DNA from 3 places in the Blastococcus sp. SYSU DS0533 genome. Region 1 is predicted to be linked to each of the others. Evidence: riboswitches for the same ligand, from Rfam matches in the RefSeq annotation. Region 1 holds a riboswitch; each other region holds the start of a gene.
What was found. A riboswitch is a leader RNA that binds a small molecule or an ion and turns the genes downstream of it on or off. The one in region 1 is predicted to bind cyclic di-AMP.

Region 1 (6,487 bases):
GTCCAGACGGCGACCGGGATGGGCTTCGGCCTGCTCGCCGGGCCCCTGGTGCTGCTCGTGCAGCCCGCGCTGGTGCCCGGCCCCCTGCTGGTGGGCACGCTCGCCTCGCTGCTGCCGGTGGTGTGGCGCGAGCGCGCAGCGCTGGAGCTCACGACCGTGCGCGGTGCGGTGCTGGCCTCGGTCCCCGGTGTCGTCGCGGGTTTGTGGCTGTTGCAGGTGATCGACGTCCGATTGTTGGGGATAACGGTCGCCGTGGTGGTGCTGCTGGCGTGCAGCGCGTCACTCGCGGGCGTGCGCCTGCCGGGCGGACGGCGTGCGCTCGCCGTCGCCGGCTTCGCCTCCGGCGCGCTCTCGACGGTCGCGGCGACGCCGGGGCCGCCCCTGGTGGTCACCTACCGGGCGCCCACCCCGGCCGCCCATCGGGCGAACCTGTCGGTGTTCTTCGTCGGGACGACGCTGCTCTCCCTCGGCGTGCTGCTGGCCGGTGGTGAGCTGACCGGCGGCGGGCTGGCCGCCGGGGTGGGGCTGGTGCCCTTCGTGCTGCTCGGCTTCCTGCTCGCCGGACCGCTGCGCCGGCGGCTCGCGCTGCCGGTGATGCGCCGTACCGCCCTGGTGCTCTGCCTGCTCTCCGGCGCGGCCCTGCTGGTCAGGTCGCTCGCGGCCTGACCGTCACTGCCCGGCGGGGGGCTCCCGGCGCACGAAGTCGCCGACGGCCTCCTCCAGCCGCGCCCACGTCCCGCTCCACTCCACCAACGGGTCGAGGATCCGCTCGAAGACGGCGAGCTGCTGGTCGAAGGCGTCCAGCTGGGCCCGCATCGCCGCGATCGAGCTGCGCTGCGAGGTCACCATCTCCTTGATCGCGCGCAGCTGGGCGGCGGACATCGCACCCGGCGGGCTCGGCAGGGCGGGCAGCGGGAGCCGCGACGTCGCGTTGCCGGCGAGCCCGCGGGCGCGATCGCTGAAGAACCGCAGCTGGCTCACGAACTCGTCGATCGACCGGCCCACGAAGCCGCCCTGCGGGGTGGTCCGGTCGTCGTCGCCGGCCTCGGTCATCGTTCCCCCTCCGTCGGTGCTGCACCGACCTTAGGCAGCCCGGCGGGTCCACGGCGAGGGCACCGAGGGCCGCCCGGCGCACCGCGCGGCGGTGCGACCGGTGCGCCGGGGCCCCGTGGGACGGGAGGGGCGGGCGTCCCGCGTCGGACCGCGGACGGACGCGCCCCCGCACGGAAGCTGGCTGCCCGACCGAGCCCCCGAACCCCTGGGAGACCCGTGCACCTCCGCGGCATCCTGCCGGCCCTCGCCTCCGTCGCGCTCTGCACCGCCCTCGCCGGCTGCAGCGCCCCGATCGCCGTCCGCCCCGCCGCGGCCGCCGCCGACGCCAGCCCGGCGCGGTCGGCGCCGGGCGACCCCGCTGCCGCCGTCGACGCCGCCCTGGCCGCGCTCGACCGGCGGGCCGAGGTCGCACAGCTGTTCGTCGCGGGGGTGGCGCTGGACGACCTCGGCGACGCCGACGTGCTCGTGGCCCACGGCGTGGGCGGCCTCTTCCTCGCCGGCCGGAGCGCCGCCCCCGTCACCGAGCTGGCCGCGACGACCGGGGGCTGGCAGGAGCGCACCCCGGGCCCGGGGCTGTGGATCGCGGCCGACCAGGAGGGCGGTGCCGTGCAGACCCTCAAGGGCGAGGGCTTCGACCGGCTCCCGGCCGCCGCCGAGCAGGGCGCCCTGCCCGCCGACCGGCTCGCCACCCTCGCCGACGGACTGGGGCGGGAGCTGAGCGCGGCCGGGGTGAACCTCAACCTGGCGCCGGTCGCCGACGTCGTCCCGGCCGGGACCGAGGAGGGCAACGAGCCGATCGGGGCGTTCGGCCGCCAGTACGCGGGCACGGGACCCGAGGTGGCCGAGGACGCCGCCGCCGTCGCCGACGGGCTCGCGGCGCACGGCGTGGTGCCGACCTTCAAGCACTTCCCCGGGCTGGGGCTGGTGCAGGGCAACACCGACACGAGCGCCGGCGTCGTCGACCCGCTCACCGGCGCCGACGGCGAGCAGGTCACCGCCTTCGCCGAGGCGCTCGCCCGGACGTCGGCCGACGGGTTCGTGATGACCTCGTCGGCGACCTATCCGCTGATCGACCCCGGCAACCAGGCGGCGTTCTCGCGGGCGGTGGTCACCGACCTGCTGCGCGGGCGGCTCGGCTTCGAGGGCGTGGTGATCTCCGACGACCTGGCCAACGCCGCGGCGGTCCAGGGCCTGCCCGCCGGCGAGCGGGCCACCCGCTTCCTCGCCGCCGGGGGCACCCTGGTGCTCAGCTGCGACGGCGACCTGGTGCCGGAGATGGTCGACGCGGTGCTGGCGCGCGCCGAGGCGGACCCGGCGTTCGCCGACGTCGTCCACGCCGCCGTCCGCACCGCGCTCACCGCCAAGGCCGAGGCCGGCCTCCTCTGACCCCCGACGACGAGTTCGGCGATCTCGTCCCCATCAGGCAGCTGACGGGGACGAGATCGCCGATCTCGCGGTGAGGTGCTGGAACGGCCTCGCTGCAGGGCCCCGCCGCGAGCCTGCGAGCGGTGGGGGGCAGCGAGGTCCTTCTAGTACCAGCCCACCGACTGCGAGTGCGCCCACGCACCGCACGGCGAGCCGTAGCGGTTGTTGATGTAGATCAGCCCCGCGTCGATCTGCCGGTAGCCGTCAGAGGTCTTGGCGATGCCGGTGCCGGCCCAGGTGGAGTCGAGGAACTGCGCGATGCCGTAGGCGGTGCTGCGCGGGTTCTGGGCGTTGGGGTTCCAGCCGCTCTCCTTGCCCCACAGGCTCTCGAGGCAGGAGAACTCGCCGGCCGAGCCGACCTTGCCCATCGCGTACTCCTTGAAGGAGCCGGCCGGGGCCGGTGCGGCGGCCGGGGCAGGCGCGGGGCGGGCGGGCGCCGGGGCCGGTGCGGGGACGCTGGCCGCCTGCTGGCGGGCGGCCTCGGCGCGGGCGGCTTCCTCCGCGGCGGCCTTGCGCGCAGCCTCCTCGGCGGCGGCCTTGCGCGCGGCCTCCTCCTCGGCGGCCTTGCGAGCGGCCTCCTCGGCGGCGCGGCGGTCGAGCTCGGCCTGCTCGGCGGCGGCCCGCGCCTCGGCGGCGGCGGTCTGCTCGGCAGCGCGCTCGCTCCGGCTCGCGGCCAGGGGTGCGAGGCTCTGCACGGCGGACTCGACGGCGTCGGCCGCCGGGGCTCCGGTGGGGATCCCGAGCTGCTCGGCCACGCTGACCGACGCCAGCTCCGGCTCCGCCTGCGCGGCCGGCTCGTGGGCGACGACGCCGTTGACCAGGATCCCGCCCGCGGCGGCGACGGCCAGGAGCAGCGCGGGACGGCGGACCGACCGGGTGGTGCGGCGCCCGCCGGCGGGACGGAGGGCGCGGGTGATCGAGGTGGCGCGGAGGTTCATGGGGAGGGACTGCTCCAGGGGCAGGGCACAGCGGGCCGCGGAGGCGGCGCGACTGCGAGGTGGTCGAGTGGCAGCGGGTCGGGCGGGTGCCCGGGCGCTCAGCGCGGGGAAGGCGCGCGCGAGGCTCCGTACCGGCTGCGGTTCCGTGCAAGGTGGGCCCGCGGGCTCGCCATGCGGCGGCTCTCCGTTTCTTCCGTGTGCCGCCTACCGGGTTAGCTGACGGATTCGGGCGGGAAGCGGCCCTACCCGCGGCGGGACGTGCCCGGCGCAGGATTCACCCCAGTGCTGCGGTGGGTCCCCGGCTCGCCCCGGAAGGCGACTCGGCGGCGCCCGGCGGACCTCCCCGGTGGGGAGTGGACGACCGTCCGGGCCCAGCCACCGTAACCACCGTTATGCAGTCGTGACAATCCCCCGGCGGTCACCGGTCCGTGAGCCGGGCCTCACGGCAGCCGCCAGACGGTGGTCCGGCGCACCGGAACGGGTCCGCTCGGCGCCGGCTCGGTGTCGGGGACGTCGTAGGTCGCCAGCGCCTCCAGCCGGTCCTCGGGCAGGTAGACCCGGCCGGGATCGCCGACGAGCACCTCGGCTCCGCGCGCCCGGGCCGCGGTCAGGAAGGGCAGCACCCGGTCGGTCATCTCCCGGTCGTAGCAGACGTCGCCGGCCAGCACGACCCCGACGTCCGGCGGGTCCGCACCGAGCACGTCCCCGACCGGCGTGATGCCGGCCGTCCCGTTCCGGGCGGCGTTGACGGTGACGGCGGTCAGCGCGTACGGGTCGACGTCGCTGGCGAGCACCGCGCTCGCCCCGGCGAGGACGGCGGCGACGGCGACCAGGCCGCTGCCGGCGCCCAGGTCGAGGACCGCGCGCCCGGCCACGAGCTCCGGGTGGTCGAGGACGTACCGCGCCAGCGCCTGCCCGCCCGGCCAGGCCGCGGCCCAGAACGGCGGGTCGGTGGAGGTGCGCCCGTGCTCGGTCTCCATCGCCTCCCAGAGGGCGACGACGTCGGCAGCGACCAGCAGCTCGACCTCGGGCACCAGGTCCGGGCGCACCGGCCGGGTGTGGGCGCTGACGAACCCCGCGGGGATAGGACGGTCCACCCCGGCAGTCAACCGCACCCGTCCCCCGGCCCCCGGGCCACCCGCCTCAGAGCCGGGCCGACCAGGAGGAGAGGACGCCCGCGGGGCGGAAACCGAGCTCCTCGTTGACCGCGACCATGGGGGTGTTGTCCTCGGCGTTGTAGGTGCTGACCCGGCGAACCTCGGGGAAGCCTGCGGCCAGCTCCCGCAGCACCGCGGCCTTCATGCGGGCACCGAGCCGGTGGCCGCGGTGCTCGGGCAGCACCAGCGTGCCGCCCTGGTGGGCGAGCACCGGCTGGGCGAGCGGGATCTGCAGGTCGGTGAAGCCGACGAGGCGGCCGCCGGTCACCGCCCCCGCGCTGAGCACCGTCCGGCCCCGGGCGAGGTGCGTCTGCTCGTACTCGCGGATCCGGTCGCCGTCCCACTCCTCCTCCCCCACCGGCAGCTCGCCGTGCGGCGCGTCGGTCGTCATGCGCCGCTCCAGCAGCGCCCGGTCGGCCAGCAGCGGGCCCGGGGTGCGGTCCCGCCAGGTGACCACCTCGTACCCGGCGCCCGCCGCGGCGGCCCCGGCCTCCAGCGCCGCCAGCCGGCCCTCCTCGACCGGCAGCGCCAGGTCCCGGCGGGTCTCCAGCAGGTCGCAGGTCCAGCCGTGCCGCTCGGCGAAAGCCCGCCCCGGTGCACCGGGACCCGGTTCGTCCACCTCGCTCACCAGCAGCGTGCGCCCGAGGGAGGCAGCGATCCCACGGGCCTCGGCCAGCAGCGCGCTGCCCAGGCCCCGGCGCCGCGCAGCCGGGGCCACCGCCAGGTCGACCACCGCCAGCGACCGGTTGTCCTTCAGCGGGACGATCAGCCGCAGGGCGCCGGCGACCGCGCCGTCCACCAGTGCCGCCCGGTGCGTGCCGTCACGCGACCCACCCGGCGCCACGAGCTCGCGGCCCAGCGCGACGTGCTCCCGGGCCGGCCGGGGCGGATCGTCGGGCCGGGCGTCACGGCCCGCGGCGGACCACACCTCGCACCAGGCGGGGAAGAGGTCGTCGTCGGGTGCCAGCTCGACGATCCGGCAGGAGGAGTGGGTCACGGTTCCCGTTCTACCGAGCGCGGCAACCGCTTTCCCGACCTCAGCGCGCCGGCGCCGTGCGCCGGGCGATCAGCCGCCAGTAGGAGCCGGGGAGCACGCGGACGAGGACGTCGGGCACCTTGGCGGTCCAGCCGATCAGCAGCCGGGGACGGCGGCGCTCGATCGCCGCGACGATCTGCGCGGCGGCGACCTCCGGCGGGATGCGCAGCAGCTTGCTGAACTGCTCGCGCCCCTTCTGGTACTCCTCGACCGAGACGCCGGCGCCGGTGCGGGCGCTCTCGGCGATCCGGGTGCGGACCCCGCCGGGGTGGACCACGGTGACGCCGATCCCGTCGTCGGCCAGCTCGTGGCGGAGCGCCTCGCCGAACCCCCGGACGGCGAACTTGCTCGTCGCGTAGGCCACCTGTCCGGCGGGGGCGAAGATGCCGAAGACGCTGGACACGTTCACCACGTGCGCACCGGGGTGCGCCTTCAGCACCGGCAGCAGGGTGTGGGTGAGGCGGACGACGGCGTGCAGGTTGACCGCCAGCAGCCACTCGACGTCCTCGAGGCCGACCTGGTCGAAGCGCCCGCCCAGGGCCACGCCGGCGTTGTTGACCAGCAGCGTCGTCTCCGGGTGCTCGGCGACGAGCGTCGCGGCCACCCGGGCGGTCGCCTCGTCGTCGGCGAGGTCGACCACGTGGGTGGCGACGCGGAGGCCGGGGTGCCCGGCTCCGATCCCGTCGGCCACCGCCGCCAGCCGTTCGGCGTCCCGGTCGAGGAGCACCAGGTGGCTGCCCCGGTCGGCCAGCTGCGCGGCCAGTGCCTCCCCGATCCCGCTGGCCGCGCCGGTGACGACCGCCGTCCCCCCGGCGAACGCGTAGGGCCGCATCACGCCACGACCCGCTCTGCAGCCGGCACGCGCGGCTGGAAGGTCA
Region 2 (6,487 bases), on a different contig from region 1:
GAAGAGGTAGACGCCGGGGCCGTGCGGCACCCCGTCGGCCAGGTGCCGCTTCCTCCGGCGCTCCGGATCCACCTGCCGGGTGAGGCCGGACAGCTCCTCCAGCGTGGTGACGCCCAGCGGACCCAGCCGCTCGAAGAGGCCGTGCAGCACGTCGACGGTGGCCCGTGCGTCGTCCAGGGCCCGGTGCGTGGGCGAGGTGGTGGCGGAGAAGTACGGCGCCAGGGTGGCCAGCTTGCAGTTGGGCACCTCGTCCCGGCTCAGCAGCCGCCGGGCGAGGACGGCGGTGTCGACGGAGGCCGCCGCGGGCCAGACCATCCCGTTCTCGGCGCACGCCGCCCTGAGGAAGCCGAGGTCGAACGGCGCGTTGTGCGCGACCAGGACCGCCCCGCGGGCGAACTCGAGGAAGGCCGGGAGGACGGCGCCGATCCGGGGGGCCGTGGCCACCATCGTCGAGGTGATGCCGGTGAGCACGCTGATGTAGGGCGGGATCTCGTGGCCGGGGTCCACCAGCGTCTGGAACTCGCCGAGCACCTGGCCGCCGCGGACGCGCACGGCGCCGATCTCGGTGATCGCGCTGTCCTTCGGCGAGCCGCCGGTGGTCTCCAGGTCGACGACGACGAAGGTCACCTGCGACAGCGGCGTGCCGACGTCCTCGATCGAGACCTGCTGGTAGCGCGGTGGAGCGGGGGGAGGTGCCACGGGGCGGACGCTAGGTCGGGGTGCTGACAGTCCGGGGGACGCGCGCCGGGCCGCCGCACGCCCCGACCCGCCCGCCCGCACCCCCGGGCAGGGGGTCCGGCGCCGCCCGACCGTGGGGAGCGGGGCCACCCCGGCGGTGCACAGCCTGGCTTTCCGCCCCCGGACGGGACACCATGCACTGCCAGCGCCCGTCGCCGCCCGCGCGACCGGCCGTTCACTGGAGGTGGTCGGCGATGCCCGCGCGCTCCCCGGCGCGCCCGCCCGGCCGGTGCCGGCGGCGGGCGGCGGTCGCCGCCCTCGCGGCGTGCGTGGCGGTGCTGCTGCCGGTCGGCCCGGCCGCAGCCGCACCCAGCGACCAGCCCGGCGGCACCTCTGGTGTGCTGGAGAGCCGCGACCTGGACCGGCTGCAGCGGCGCGCCGCGGAGGTGCAGGACGAGCTGCGGGCCCGCCAGGCCGAGGTCGTCGCCGCCCGCGAGGCGCTGGCCAGGGCCCAGCGCGCCGTGGACGAGGCGCAGGCGGTCCTCGACGAGGCGCGGGGCGTGCTGGCCGGGCACCAGCGGGAGGTGGCGGACTACGCCGCCGCCGTCTACCGGGACGGCGGCGCCCTCACCCCGCTGACCCTGCTGCTCAGCGGCGGCGACCCCGGGGAGGTGCTCTCCGGCCTCGGGTTCCTCGACGTGGTCGACGCGCACGCCGGCCGGGTGATCGGCGTCGCGGAGGACCACCGGCGCGGCGCGCTCGACGAGCAGGCGCGCGCCCAGGCCGCCCTCGACCAGGCCCGCGCGCGGGCCGACCAGGTGCGCGCACGGGTGGCCGAGCTCGCGGCGGCGGCCGAGGCGGTCACCGCCGAGCTCGGCGACGCGCTCGCCGTCGTCGACGGGCAGCTGGCCCAGCTGCAGCAGGAGCAGCTCGCGGTCAACGAGCAGACGGCGGCCAGCTGGCGGGCCTACGTCGAGCAGCTCCGGGCCGCGGGCCTGGCGGAGGTGCCGGCGTCGGCGCTGCGCGACCCGGAGCGGGGCCTGCCTGACCGCCTGGTGCCGGTGGGCGAGGGCGGGGGCGGGGCCCAGCGCGGGGTGGCCCAGCTGCCCGGTCGGCCCACCTCGCTGCTCGTCCTGCCCGCGGAGACGCTGGCGGCGGTCGGCGGCGCGATGGAGGCGCTGGGGCAGCCCTACGCCCCCGGGACGGCGGGGCCGGACTCCTGGGACTGCGGTTCCCTCGTGCAGGCGGTGTACGGCCGGACCGGGATCCCCCTGCCGGCGACGCAGGGCGAGCTGTTCGCGCGGACCGTGCCCGTCGCCCCGGCGGACGTGCTCCCCGGCGACCTGGTCTTCCTCGGCTCGCCGGAGTCCGGGCTCGGGCACGTGGGCATCGCGCTGGACCCCAGGACGATGCTCACCGCCGACGCCCGGGCCGGGGCCGTGGTGGTGCGGACGCTCCCCGGCGACCAGGTGCTCGGCGTCGGTCGCCCGGTGCTGGGCCAGCGCCCGCCCGTCGCCGTGCCCGAGCCGACCGCCGGCGCGCTGCGGACCGAGTGCGGGAACACCGTCTACCCGCCCAGCTACGACGGCGGCCGGGCCTGGGGCGGCTACCCGAACGGCCTGATCCCGCCCAGCGCGATGTGCCCCCTGGGCGTCGGCGGGCACACGCTGCGGTGCGACGCGGCCGCGGCCTACCGGGCCATGGCGGCGGCCTACGCCGCCGACTTCGGGCGCCCGCTCTGCATCACCGACTCCTACCGGACCTACGCCGGCCAGGTGAAGCTGTACGGGGAGAAGCCGGCCCTGGCGGCGATCCCGGGCACCAGCAACCACGGCTGGGGGCTCGCGGTGGACCTGTGCGGCGGCATCCAGTCCTTCGGCACGCCGCAGTACGCGTGGATGGTCGCCAACGCCGGCCGGTTCGGTTTCCTCCACCCGACGTGGGCCGATCCGGGCAACGGGCGCGAGGAGCCGTGGCACTGGGAGTACGCCGGCAGCTGACGCCGTCCGGGCCGCGCCGGCACCGCGCGCGGAAATGTCGGTGAGCTCTCCTAGCGTGCGCAGCGACCCACGGAGGAGAGAAGAAGCCATGCTCATCGACTGCGACACCTGCACCGCCCGCGGGAACGGCTGCGCCGACTGCGTCGTGACCGTGCTGCTCGGGGCCCCGCCGGGATGGCAGGGGGTGGACCCGGTGGTCGTGCCCATGACCGGGCGCGCTCGCAGCGGTCCGGCCGCCGAGGACGTCGTCGTCCCGCCGCCGGGCGTGGTGGTGGAGTTCGACGACGTGGAACGGCGGGCCGTGCGAGCTCTCGCCGAGGGCGGTCTGGTGCCCCCGCTGCGGCACCCGGACGGTGCCGGCGGTCACGACGGCGGGCGGTCCCCGGGCCGGCGCACGGGGTGACCGGCGGCCCGTCCCGACGGCGGCCGCTACACAGCGTCAGGGGGCTCGGCCCGGAGGCGCGCCGCTGACCTGGGGATCCTCGTCGCAGGGGTTTCTCCCGCCACCATTTGTCACGGTCACATCGCGGTCGTTAGGGTTCTCGCCGTCCGGCCGGGTGGTTGTCATCCGTCGATGGATGGCCTCGACCGGACACCGCCTAATCACCGCCGGGCGCGCACCACTGGCGCCCGAGGTGTACCGGGGACCCACCGCAGTTCCGGGGTGAGTTCTCCCGCAGCCGGTCCGCCGGTGCGGGGGATAGGGCCAGTCTTCCCAGCCCGAACCCGTCAGCTAACTCGGTCGGCGGTCGCAGAGGAAGAAACGGAGAGCCGCCGCTCGTGGCGACCCCTCACGCAGTGCTGACCCACGCCCCCGCACAGCTCCACCCCGCCGACCGGTGCAGCTCGCGCGCCCGTCGCCTCGGCCCGCTGCGATCGGGTTTCCTGGTCACCGCCGTCACCGCCGTCACCGTCACCATCCTCCCGGGCGCGGCGTCTGCCGTCCCCGGCACGGCCGACGCGGTCGCCGCCCAGGTGGCCGAGGCCAGCCACGAGCTCGAGGTCGTCTCCGAGCAGCTGAACGAGGCCCGGGTCGTCCTGGCCCGCCACCAGGACGAGGCCGAGGCCGCCGACGAGGCTGCTGCCGCGGCGGAGGCCCGGATCGGTTCCCTCGACGGGCACATCCGCCGGCTGGCCCGCAGCGCCTACACCGGCAGCGGCATGTCGCAGCTCGACGTCCTGCTGACCAGCGACTCGGCGGAGCACCTCGTCGACCAGCTCGGCATCCTCGACGCCATCGCCGGCCACACGAACGCGGTGCTCACCGAGGTGTCGCGGGCCGCCGCGGACGCGGAGCGGTCCCGCGACGCCGCCGAGGAGGCCGCCGCCGAGGCGGAGCGCACGGTTGAGCAGATCGCCGCCCAGCAGGAGGAGCTGGAGGTGAAGATCGCCGACTACCAGCGCCGCTACGAGGCGCTCACCGCTCCTCAGCAGGAGCAGGTGGCGCAGGCGCACGGCGGCGCCGCCCTGCCGGCCCCGAGCGCCGTCACCGCGCCGAGTTCCGCCGCCCAGGTCGCGGTGAACACCGCGCTCGCCCAGATCGGCGATCCCTACGTCTGGGGCGCCGGTGGTCCCAACGCCTTCGACTGCTCGGGCCTGACCTCCTACGCCTACGCCGCGGCCGGCGTGACGCTGCCGCACTCCAGCCGGTCGCAGAGCCAGATGGGCACGCCCGTCTCGCGCAGCGAGCTGCAGCCGGGCGACCTGGTCTTCTTCTACAGCCCGGTGAGCCACGTCGGCATGTACATCGGCAACGGCCAGATGGTGCACGCCTCCACCTCCGGCCAGCCGGTGAAGGTGGCGAGCCTGGACTCGATGGGCAGCTACAACGGCGCCCGGCGCATCGCCGGCTGACGGCGCCGGACCGCTCGGAGGGCCGGTGATCCCGACCGGGGTCACCGGCCCTCGTGGGCCCCGGGCGGGTCAGGTGACCGACGGGGTCGTCCCGGCGACCTCGGTCAGACCGGAGGGGACATCGGCCACGGACGAGCGCGGCCGGGCCACCGCGACGGCGGCCGCGTTCGCCACGACGATGAGCGCGATCCCCGCCCACTCGTGGCCCCGCAAGCCCTGGCCCAGCAGGACGATGCCGACCAGCGCCGCCAGCACCGGGTGCACGCTCATGAAGACGCCGAAGAAGCGAGGCGGGACGACACGCAGGGCGGTCAGGTCCGCCGCGTAGGGGACCACCGACGAGAGCACGCCCGCCGCCACGGCGTAGCCGAGCGCCGCCCCGGTGAGCCTGCCGTCCACCGCCATGGGCACCAGCACGGGGAGGAAGGCCAGGGCGCACAGGCCGGTTCCGAGCGCGGGGGCCTGCAGCCCGGGCAGGCGCAGTCCGGCGACGCGGTTCAGGAGGATGTAGGCCGCCCAGCACGCCGCGGCGACCAACCCGAGCCCGACGCCCAGGTGGTCGCTGGCGGGCCCGGGCAGGATCAGGACGTAGACCCCGCCTGCCGCACCGCAGCCGATCAGGAGATCCCACCGGGAGCGCGACCCGGCCAGTGCGACGGCGAGCGGCCCCAGGAACTCCAGCGTCACCGCGAGCCCGAGCCCGATGCGCTCGATCGCCGTGTACAGCGCCAGGTTCATGCAGCCGAACACCGCTGCGAGCAGCAGGACCGGCCACCACTGAGCCCACGTCATCCGCCGCAGCGGTGGTCGGGCGACCGGGAGCAGCACCGCCGCGGCCACCACCTGGCGCACGGCGACGACGCCGGGTGGCCCGATCGCGCCGAAGGCGTGGGCGCCGAGCGCGGCGCCCACCTGGTTGCTCAGGGCGCTGCCGAGCATGGTCGCCACGCCGCCGGCGAGGGGGTGCCCACGTGCGGGCCGGCCGGGCCGGACGGAGTCCCGGGAGGGTGCGGTCACCTGGCGGAGTATCGGCACGTCGGGCGCACAGCGGAAATGCCGGACACGCACCCGGCCATACGCTCGGCGCATGAGTGCGGAAGTGCGGCAGCTGCGGGCGCTGGTCGCTGTCGTGGACGCCGGCACCTTCACCGGTGCCGCCGACCTGCTGGGCACCTCGCAGGCATCGGTGTCCCGGTCCGTGGCAGCGCTGGAACGGGGCATCGGTGCGCGCGTGCTGCGGCGCACCACCCGGGAGGTGTCGCTGACGGTGGTCGGGAGCCGGGTGCTCGCCCACGCGCGGCGGGTGCTCGAGGAGGTGGCCGCGATCCAGCGTGCCGCTGAGGAGACCCGGCCTGACGTGCGGGTCGGGTACGCCTGGGCCGCGCTGGGGCGGCACACCACCGCGGTGCAGCGCCGCTGGTCGCGTGCCCACCCCGGATCGACGCTCGTGTTCGTCCAGTCCAACACCCCGACCGCGGGGCTCACCGAGGGGCTGGCCGACGTGAGCGTGCTCCGCCGTCCCGTGACCGATCCCCGGCTGGGGAGCGCGCTGCTCGGGACGGAGCGGCGCTACGCCGCCGTCGCCGCCGACGACCCGCTGGCCCGCCGGCGCACCCTCGCGCTGCCCGACTTCGCCGGTCGCACCGTCGCCGTCGACACCCTGACCGGGACGACCACCGGCGAGCTGTGGTCACCGCCGGCGGCGCCGGCCGTCACGCGTGCCGTCCGCGGTGTCGACGAGTGGCTCACCGTCATCGCCGCGGGCCAGGCCATGGGCATCACCGCCGGGGCGACGGCCCGGCAGCACCCGCGCCCCGGTGTCGTGTACCGGGTGGTCCGCGACGCGCCGCGCGTGCCCGTGTGGATGGCCTGGTGGACCGACAGCCCGCCGGCGGGGCTGGAGGAACTGCTGCGCCTGGTGCGGGAGGAGTACGCCGCGGACCCGGGGCGGTCGG
Region 3 (6,487 bases), on a different contig from region 1:
CGGGTGCTGCCGGCACCCGGCACCGGCCCGAGCGAGGCCGTCCGGGAGAAGGGGTGGTTCCGCATGGTGGTCGACGCCACCACCGAGGACGGGCGCCGCTACCGGGCGACCGCGGCGGGCAGCGGCGATCCGGGCTACAAGGCCACCGCCGTCATGCTCGGCGAGGCCGCCCTGGCGCTCGCCCTCGACGAGGACCGGTTGCCCGCCCGGGCCGGCTCGCTCACCCCGGCGACGGCGATGGGGGAGGTGCTGGTCGAGCGGCTGCGCGCAGCCGGGCACACCTACGAGGTGGCCGCCGTCTGATCCGACCGCCACCGCAGCGGCGGCGGGAGGGCATCGCTAGGGTTGGCCGACATGCCGACCAGCGCACCGGGACAGCCCGCGGGGACGATCCGGGAGCTCGGGCTGCCCGCGCGGGCGGTCACCGCGCTGACCCGCGTCGGGATCACCGAGGCCGAGGCGCTCGCCGCCCTCACGCACCGGGAGCTCAGCGCCGTCGCCGGGCTGGGCCCCGGCCTGGTCGCCGCGATCCGGGCCGTCGTCCCCGAGCCGCCCGCGCGGCCGGCGGTCGGCGGCCCGGTTCCGGCCGACGGCGGGAACGCGGGATCCGAGGAGGAGGGCCCGGTGGCGCCGGCCATCCCGTCGTTCGCCTCCCTGCGGGGTCCGCGGCGCCGGTCGGCGGTCGACCTCCTCGTCCCGGCGGCGTCCGAGCCCGCGGAGCCCGGGGCCGCCGAGCCCGGGGCCGCCGAGCCCGGGCCCGCGGTCTCCCGATCCCAGCCGCCGGCCACCCCGGCCGCCGCCGCCCGCCCGTCGACCGGTGCGGGCGGGCCGCCGGTCGCCGTCCGCCCGCCGGACTACGCCGATCTGCTGCGCCTGGGCGTGCACGTCACCCGGGTCGTCCTGGGCCTCCCGGCGCGCTGCCTGCACCGGCTGCTCGGCCGGGGTGGCCCTGCCGCCCCGTAGGCGGGGCAGCAGGTGGACCGGGTCCTGCTCCGGCGCAGCGGCGACGCGGTCGAGGCCGTCGACCTCGACGCCGGCGGAGCGGGTCGAGGCAGCGCCCGCCTCGACCCCGCGGCGGTCGCCGGGTACGTGGCGGAGCGCGAGGGCGGTGCGGCGCCCGTCCGCTGGGTCTGGGACGACACGACCCGCTGGTACCCCGCGCTGCTGACGGCCGGGGTGCGCGTCGAGCGCTGCACCGACCTCCGGCTGGGCCACGCGATCCTGCGGCGGTCCCCGTTCGCGGCCCAGGACCTGCTCGCCGGGGAGGACACCCAGGGGTGGGACGCGCTGCAGCCCGGCCCGCCGCCGGAGTCGGCCCTGTTCCCGCTCGCCGACCCGGCCGACCTGCTGGACCCGCTCGCCGAGCACCGGCGCCAGCAGGCGGTGCTGGCCGCCTCCCCGCAGCGGGACCGGCTGGCCCTGCTCCTCGCCGCGGAGTCCTCCGGCGGGCTGGTGGCCGCCGAGCTGACGCACACCGGCCTGCCCTGGCGGGCCGACGTGCACGAGCGTCTGCTCACCGGCCTGCTGGGGGCGCGACCGCTGCCGGGTGGGCGCCCGGCGGTCCTCGAGCGGCTGCTGGGGGAGATCCGCGCGTCGTTCGGCGCCCCCGCCCTCAACCCGGACTCGCCCGGTGAGCTGCTCCGGGTGCTGCAGCACATCGGCCTGCCGGTCGCCGACACCCGCTCCTGGACGCTGGAGCAGCTCGACCACCCGGGGATCCCGGCGCTGCTGGAGTACCGCAGGCTCTCGCGGCTGCTGACGGCCAACGGGTGGACCTGGCTGGACACGTGGGTGCGCGACGGCCGCTTCCGCGCCGTCTTCGTGCCCGGCGGGGTGGTGACCGGGCGGTGGGCCTCCTCCGGGGGCGGGGCGCTGTCGGTGCCGACCGTCGTCCGGCCCGCGGCGGTGGCGGACGAGGGGTGGCGGTTCGTCGTCGCCGACGTCGCCCAGCTCGAGCCGCGGGTGCTGGCCGGCATGAGCGGCGACGGCGCCATGGCCGAGGCCGCGCGCGCCGCCGACCTGTACGAGGGGATGGTCGCCGCCGGCACCGTGGCCACGCGGGCGGAGGCCAAGCTCGGCATCCTGGGTGCGATGTACGGCGGCACCCGGGGTGAGAGCGGGCGGATGCTGCCCCGCCTGGCCCGGCGCTACCCCCGGGCCGTCGGCCTGGTGGAGGAGGCCGCCCGGACCGGCGAGCGCGGAGAGGTGGTGCACACCCTGCTCGGGCGGGGGTCGCCGCTCCCGGGGGCGTGGCCGCACGAGGAGGGCGACCGGGCCCGCCGCGCCTGGGGCCGGTTCACCCGCAACTTCGTCGTCCAGGGCACCGGGGCGGAGTGGGCGCTGTGCTGGCTGGCCGACCTCCGCAACCGGCTCTGGCGGCTCGGTGGGGAGGGCGACGTGGGGGCGCGGCCGCACCTGGCGTTCTTCCTGCACGACGAGGTGGTGGTGCACACGCCCGACCACCTGGCCGGCGAGGTGGCCGGCGCGGTCCGTGCCGCTGCGTCGACCGCAGGCCGGCTCCTGTTCGGCGCCTTCCCCGTCGACTTCCCGCTCGACGTGGCCGTCGTTCGGTCCTGGGCCGACGCCGGCTGACGATTCGCGCGCGATACACCACCGACCGGCGGTGCAGGTCACCGCGACACACATCACGTCGTGGAATTCCGCGCCTGCTGATTGTCACGACTGCATAACGGCGGTTACGGTGGCTGGGCCCGGACGGTCGTTCACTCCCCACCGGGGAGGTCCGCCGGGCGCCGCCGAGTCGCCTTCCGGGGCGAGCCGGGGACCCACCGCAGCACTGGGGTGAATCCTGCGCCGGGCACGTCCCGCCGCGGGTAGGGCCGCTTCCCGCCCGAATCCGTCAGCTAACCCGGTAGGCGGCAGACGGAAGAAACGGAGAGCCGCCGCATGGCGCGCCCCTGCACCGCCGCACGACCCTGCGCCCGCCGGCACCGCCGCCTCCGGGCGCGTCCGCGGATCTGATCGCACGCGCTGCCCGGCGTCCCGCCGGTCGCCCGCCGTCGAGCCGCACCGGCCCCCCCGGTGCCCGGCGGCCCCGTGACCCGCGCCCGGGCCCGCTGTCCGCATCCTCCGCGACCCGCCCTCCGGCGGCCGGTCGCGCTCACACCCCGGAGCACCCGAACACCATGGACCCTCGCAGCACCACCACCGGCCGACGTGGCCCGCTCGCCCTCCGCCGCCCGCCCGCGGCCGTCCGCCGACCGGCGCTCTACCTCGGCGTCGCGGTCGCCGGCGCCGTCCTGGTCAACAGCCTCGTCGGCGTCGAGCCGACCGCCCAGGCCGAGGCCCGCACCTCGGAGTCGGTGAGCGTCGCGCAGGCGCTCGGCCTGTCCGCGCAGTCGGGCCCGATCGACGTCACCGAGGACCTGGCGCCCCTGGAGGGCCTCGCAGCCAGCCGCAGCACCCGGGAGGCCGACCAGGTCGCCGCCCAGCAGGCCCAGGCCGCGGCCGACCAGGCCGAGCTCGACCGGCAGAAGGCCGAGGCGGAGGCCCTGGCCCGGGCGGAGGCGGAGAAGAAGGCGGCCGAGGAGGCCGCTGCCGCGGCGGCCGCCGCCGAGCGGCAGGCGGCGGCGGCCCCGGCGAGCCCGACGACGCAGGCCCGGGCCGCGGCGACCGCGGCGGCCTCGGTGGCGGCCACGGCCGTGGCCCGGATCAGCAACACCGCCGGGAACGTCCGGCCGCAGACCCAGGCCGCGGCCGACGCCGTGGTCAGCAACGTGCCCGGTGCCGCGGGGATCACCCTCGGTGGCACCCGCGCCAGCGCGGCCGACCCGGGCGGGCACCCCTCGGGTCTGGCGCTCGACTACATGGTGATGTCGAACGCCGCCCTGGGCGACGCGATCGTCGAGTACCACCGGGCGCACTGGGACGAGCTCGGCGTGGACTACCTCATCTGGCAGCAGCGGATGCTGTCCTCGCCGGGCGGTTCCTGGAAGGCCATGGAGAACCGCGGGAGCGCGACGGCCAACCACTTCGACCACGTGCACGTGAACTACAACTGATCCCCCGTGCGCCGGGTGCCTAGGTGAGCCGGCGGACCACGGACAGGGGCAGCACCCGCATGGCGAGCCCGATCGGCGCCCAGGGCCACGCCGGGACGTACGCCGTGGTCCGCCGGGCCTCGACGGCGGCCACCACCGCCCGGACACCGGTCGGTGTGTCGACCATGCAGCGGGTGCGCTGCTGCACGTGCTGGTTGATCTCCGAGCGGATGCAGCCGGGGTGGACGACCGGGACGTCCGCACCGGGGATGCACTCGCTGCGCACGCCCTCGGCGAGCGAGGCGACGCCGGCCGTGGTGGCGGCGTAGGTGGTCATCGACCGGCGCATGCCGCGCAGCGCCGCCCGAGGGGATCAGCACCAGGTGTCCGCGGCCCTGCCGGCGGAAGATCTCCGGCGCCGCCTCGGTCTGGGCCAGCGCGCCGGCGGAGTTGGTCACCCCCGTCTCGCGGTCGACGTCGGCGCGGCCGGTCCCCGGGGCAGCGCCCTTCCCGAGCCCGGCGTCGAGGGCCACCCGGTCGGTGCGCCGAACGCCCCGGCGAACGCGGCGAAGACCGCGGGACCCGCGTCGGCGTCGGTGATGTCGAGGGCGGCGATCTCCACCCGCCGACCGGTGGCCGAGCGGATCTCCTCGGCCAGGGCGTCGAGCCGGTCGGTGCGCCGGGCGCAGAGCGCGAGGTCGTGCCGAGGGCGGCGAACTGGCGGGCCGTCTCCTCGCCGAGCCGGGAGCCCGCGCCGGTGACGAGGACGACGCGGGTGCGCCTGCCGGTGGGGACGGGGTCGAAGCCGGAGGGCCCGCGAGGCACCCTACGAGAAGCTGCCGGCGGCCCCGCGGTCGCCCGCCGTGAGCTGCCGATCCCAGCCGATCGGGCCCGACGGGGTTCAGCCCCCGCCCGGGCGGGCACCCCCGTTGGGTGCGCACGGCACGGGACGACGCGCGGGGGGCACCTCGCGGCAGCACACGAGGAGACCGGGAGTGACCACGGCCGAGACCAGCCGACGCTGCTTGGACGGCCGGTACGAGCTCCACGAGCTCATCGCCGTCGGCGGCATGGGTGAGGTCTGGCGCGCTCGCGACCTGCAGCTCCACCGGACGGTGGCGGTCAAGGTGCTGCGCAGCGAGTTCGCCGACGACCCGGTCTTCGTCGCCCGGTTCCGCTCGGAGGCCCGGCACGCGGCAGGGCTGAGCCACCCGAACATCGCCGCCGTCCTCGACTACGGCGAGACCAGCGCCCCGGACACCGGCGAGAGCCTGGCGTACCTGGTGATGGAGCTCGTCGAGGGGTCGTCGCTGTCGGCGCGGCTGGCCGAGGAAGGGTCGCTGGACACCCGGGCGACGCTCTCGCTGCTGCGGCAGGCGGCCGCCGGCCTGGCCGAGGCCCACCGCGCGGGCGTCGTGCACCGCGACGTCAAGCCGGCGAACATCCTGCTCGGCTCGGACGGCACGGTGAAGCTCACCGACTTCGGCATCTCGTGGTCGGCGGGGAGCGCCCCGATCACGCGCACCGGCCAGGTCGTGGGCACCGCCCAGTACATGTCGCCCGAGCAGGCGCGGGGCGAGCACGTCAGCCCGGCCAGCGACGTCTACGCGCTCGCCCTGGTCGGCTACGAGTCCCTGGCCGGGCACGCGGCCTTCGACGGCGACAACCCGGTCACCGTCGCGCTCAAGCAGGTGCAGGAGACCCCCGAGCCCCTCCCGGCCGAGCTGCCCCCCGACGTGCGCGCCCTGATCGACGCGGCCCTGGTCAAGGACCCCGACGAGCGGCCCCGCGACGGCGCCGCCTTCCTCGCCGCCATAGAGGAGACGATCCGGCGGCCGTCCGGCGAGCCCCCGACGCGCTCCGTGGTGGCGGCGCCGGTGCGGCGGGAGCGCCGCGCGGACCAGCGCCGCCGGGCAGCCGCGCAGCGCCGGGCCGCACCCGTGGCCCGCCCGGAGGCCGCGTCGCGGATCCGCCGGCCGGTCCTCGTGGTGCTGCTGCCGGTGGCGGCGTTCCTGCTCGGTGCCGGTGCGATCGCCCTGGTGCCCGATGCAGGCACCGAGCCCGGCCGGTCCGCCGGCGCGGTCTCCGGCCCATCGGCCGCGGCGGGCGTGGTGCTGCAGCCCGGCGACCTCCTCGGCCGGCCCGCCGCGGAGGTCGCCGCGGAGCTGGGTGGCCTCGGGCTCTCCGTCCGGCAGGTGCAGGACCCCACGACCGAGAGCCTCCCGGGGACCGTCACCGGCGTCGACCCGGCCGGCAGCCTCTTGCGCCCCGGCGACGTCGTCCGCCTCGCTGTCGCGGTGCGGCCGGGCGCGACGGAGACGCAGCCGGAGCCGGTCACCGGCGGCGGCGCGACCCCGGTGCGCCGCGCCCAGCCCGTGGCGCCGGCGCCCGAGGTGCCGGCCGACGAGCCGGCAGGGACGGGCACGCCGGCCGGTGCACCGGGCGGCGACGGCACGGCCCCGGTCACCGACGAGCCGGCGGCAGCT

Region 2: it holds a riboswitch for cyclic di-AMP, as region 1 does, so the genes downstream of both, ACI79W_RS16910 (NlpC/P60 family protein) here and ACI79W_RS15455 (aggregation-promoting factor C-terminal-like domain-containing protein) in region 1, are expected to answer to the same signal.
Region 3: it holds a riboswitch for cyclic di-AMP, as region 1 does, so the genes downstream of both, ACI79W_RS03315 (hypothetical protein) here and ACI79W_RS15455 (aggregation-promoting factor C-terminal-like domain-containing protein) in region 1, are expected to answer to the same signal.

What each region holds. Positions count from the first base shown of each region.
Region 1 is NZ_JBJGZZ010000013.1:79,470-85,956, forward strand. It holds gene ACI79W_RS15440 (sulfite exporter TauE/SafE family protein) at 1-666, shown strand, start outside; gene ACI79W_RS15445 (hypothetical protein) at 670-1,053, opposite strand; gene ACI79W_RS15450 (glycoside hydrolase family 3 N-terminal domain-containing protein) at 1,270-2,439, shown strand; gene ACI79W_RS15455 (aggregation-promoting factor C-terminal-like domain-containing protein) at 2,583-3,416, opposite strand; cyclic di-AMP (ydaO/yuaA leader) riboswitch at 3,604-3,742, opposite strand; gene ACI79W_RS15460 (class I SAM-dependent methyltransferase) at 3,857-4,513, opposite strand; gene ACI79W_RS15465 (GNAT family N-acetyltransferase) at 4,560-5,570, opposite strand; gene ACI79W_RS15470 (SDR family NAD(P)-dependent oxidoreductase) at 5,611-6,441, opposite strand; gene ACI79W_RS15475 (flavin-containing monooxygenase) at 6,441-6,487, opposite strand, start outside.
Region 2 is NZ_JBJGZZ010000016.1:82,718-89,204, forward strand. It holds gene ACI79W_RS16895 (DEDD exonuclease domain-containing protein) at 1-699, opposite strand, end outside; gene ACI79W_RS16900 (D-alanyl-D-alanine carboxypeptidase family protein) at 933-2,678, shown strand; gene ACI79W_RS16905 (hypothetical protein) at 2,767-3,081, shown strand; cyclic di-AMP (ydaO/yuaA leader) riboswitch at 3,296-3,442, shown strand; gene ACI79W_RS16910 (NlpC/P60 family protein) at 3,459-4,532, shown strand; gene ACI79W_RS16915 (EamA family transporter) at 4,602-5,549, opposite strand; gene ACI79W_RS16920 (LysR family transcriptional regulator) at 5,620-6,487, shown strand, end outside.
Region 3 is NZ_JBJGZZ010000002.1:41,388-47,874, forward strand. It holds gene ACI79W_RS03300 (saccharopine dehydrogenase family protein) at 1-303, shown strand, start outside; gene ACI79W_RS03305 (DNA-directed RNA polymerase subunit alpha C-terminal domain-containing protein) at 355-963, shown strand; gene ACI79W_RS03310 (bifunctional 3'-5' exonuclease/DNA polymerase) at 976-2,592, shown strand; cyclic di-AMP (ydaO/yuaA leader) riboswitch at 2,755-2,893, shown strand; gene ACI79W_RS03315 (hypothetical protein) at 3,147-4,022, shown strand; gene ACI79W_RS03320 (hypothetical protein) at 4,042-4,338, opposite strand; gene ACI79W_RS03325 (protein kinase domain-containing protein) at 4,997-6,487, shown strand, end outside.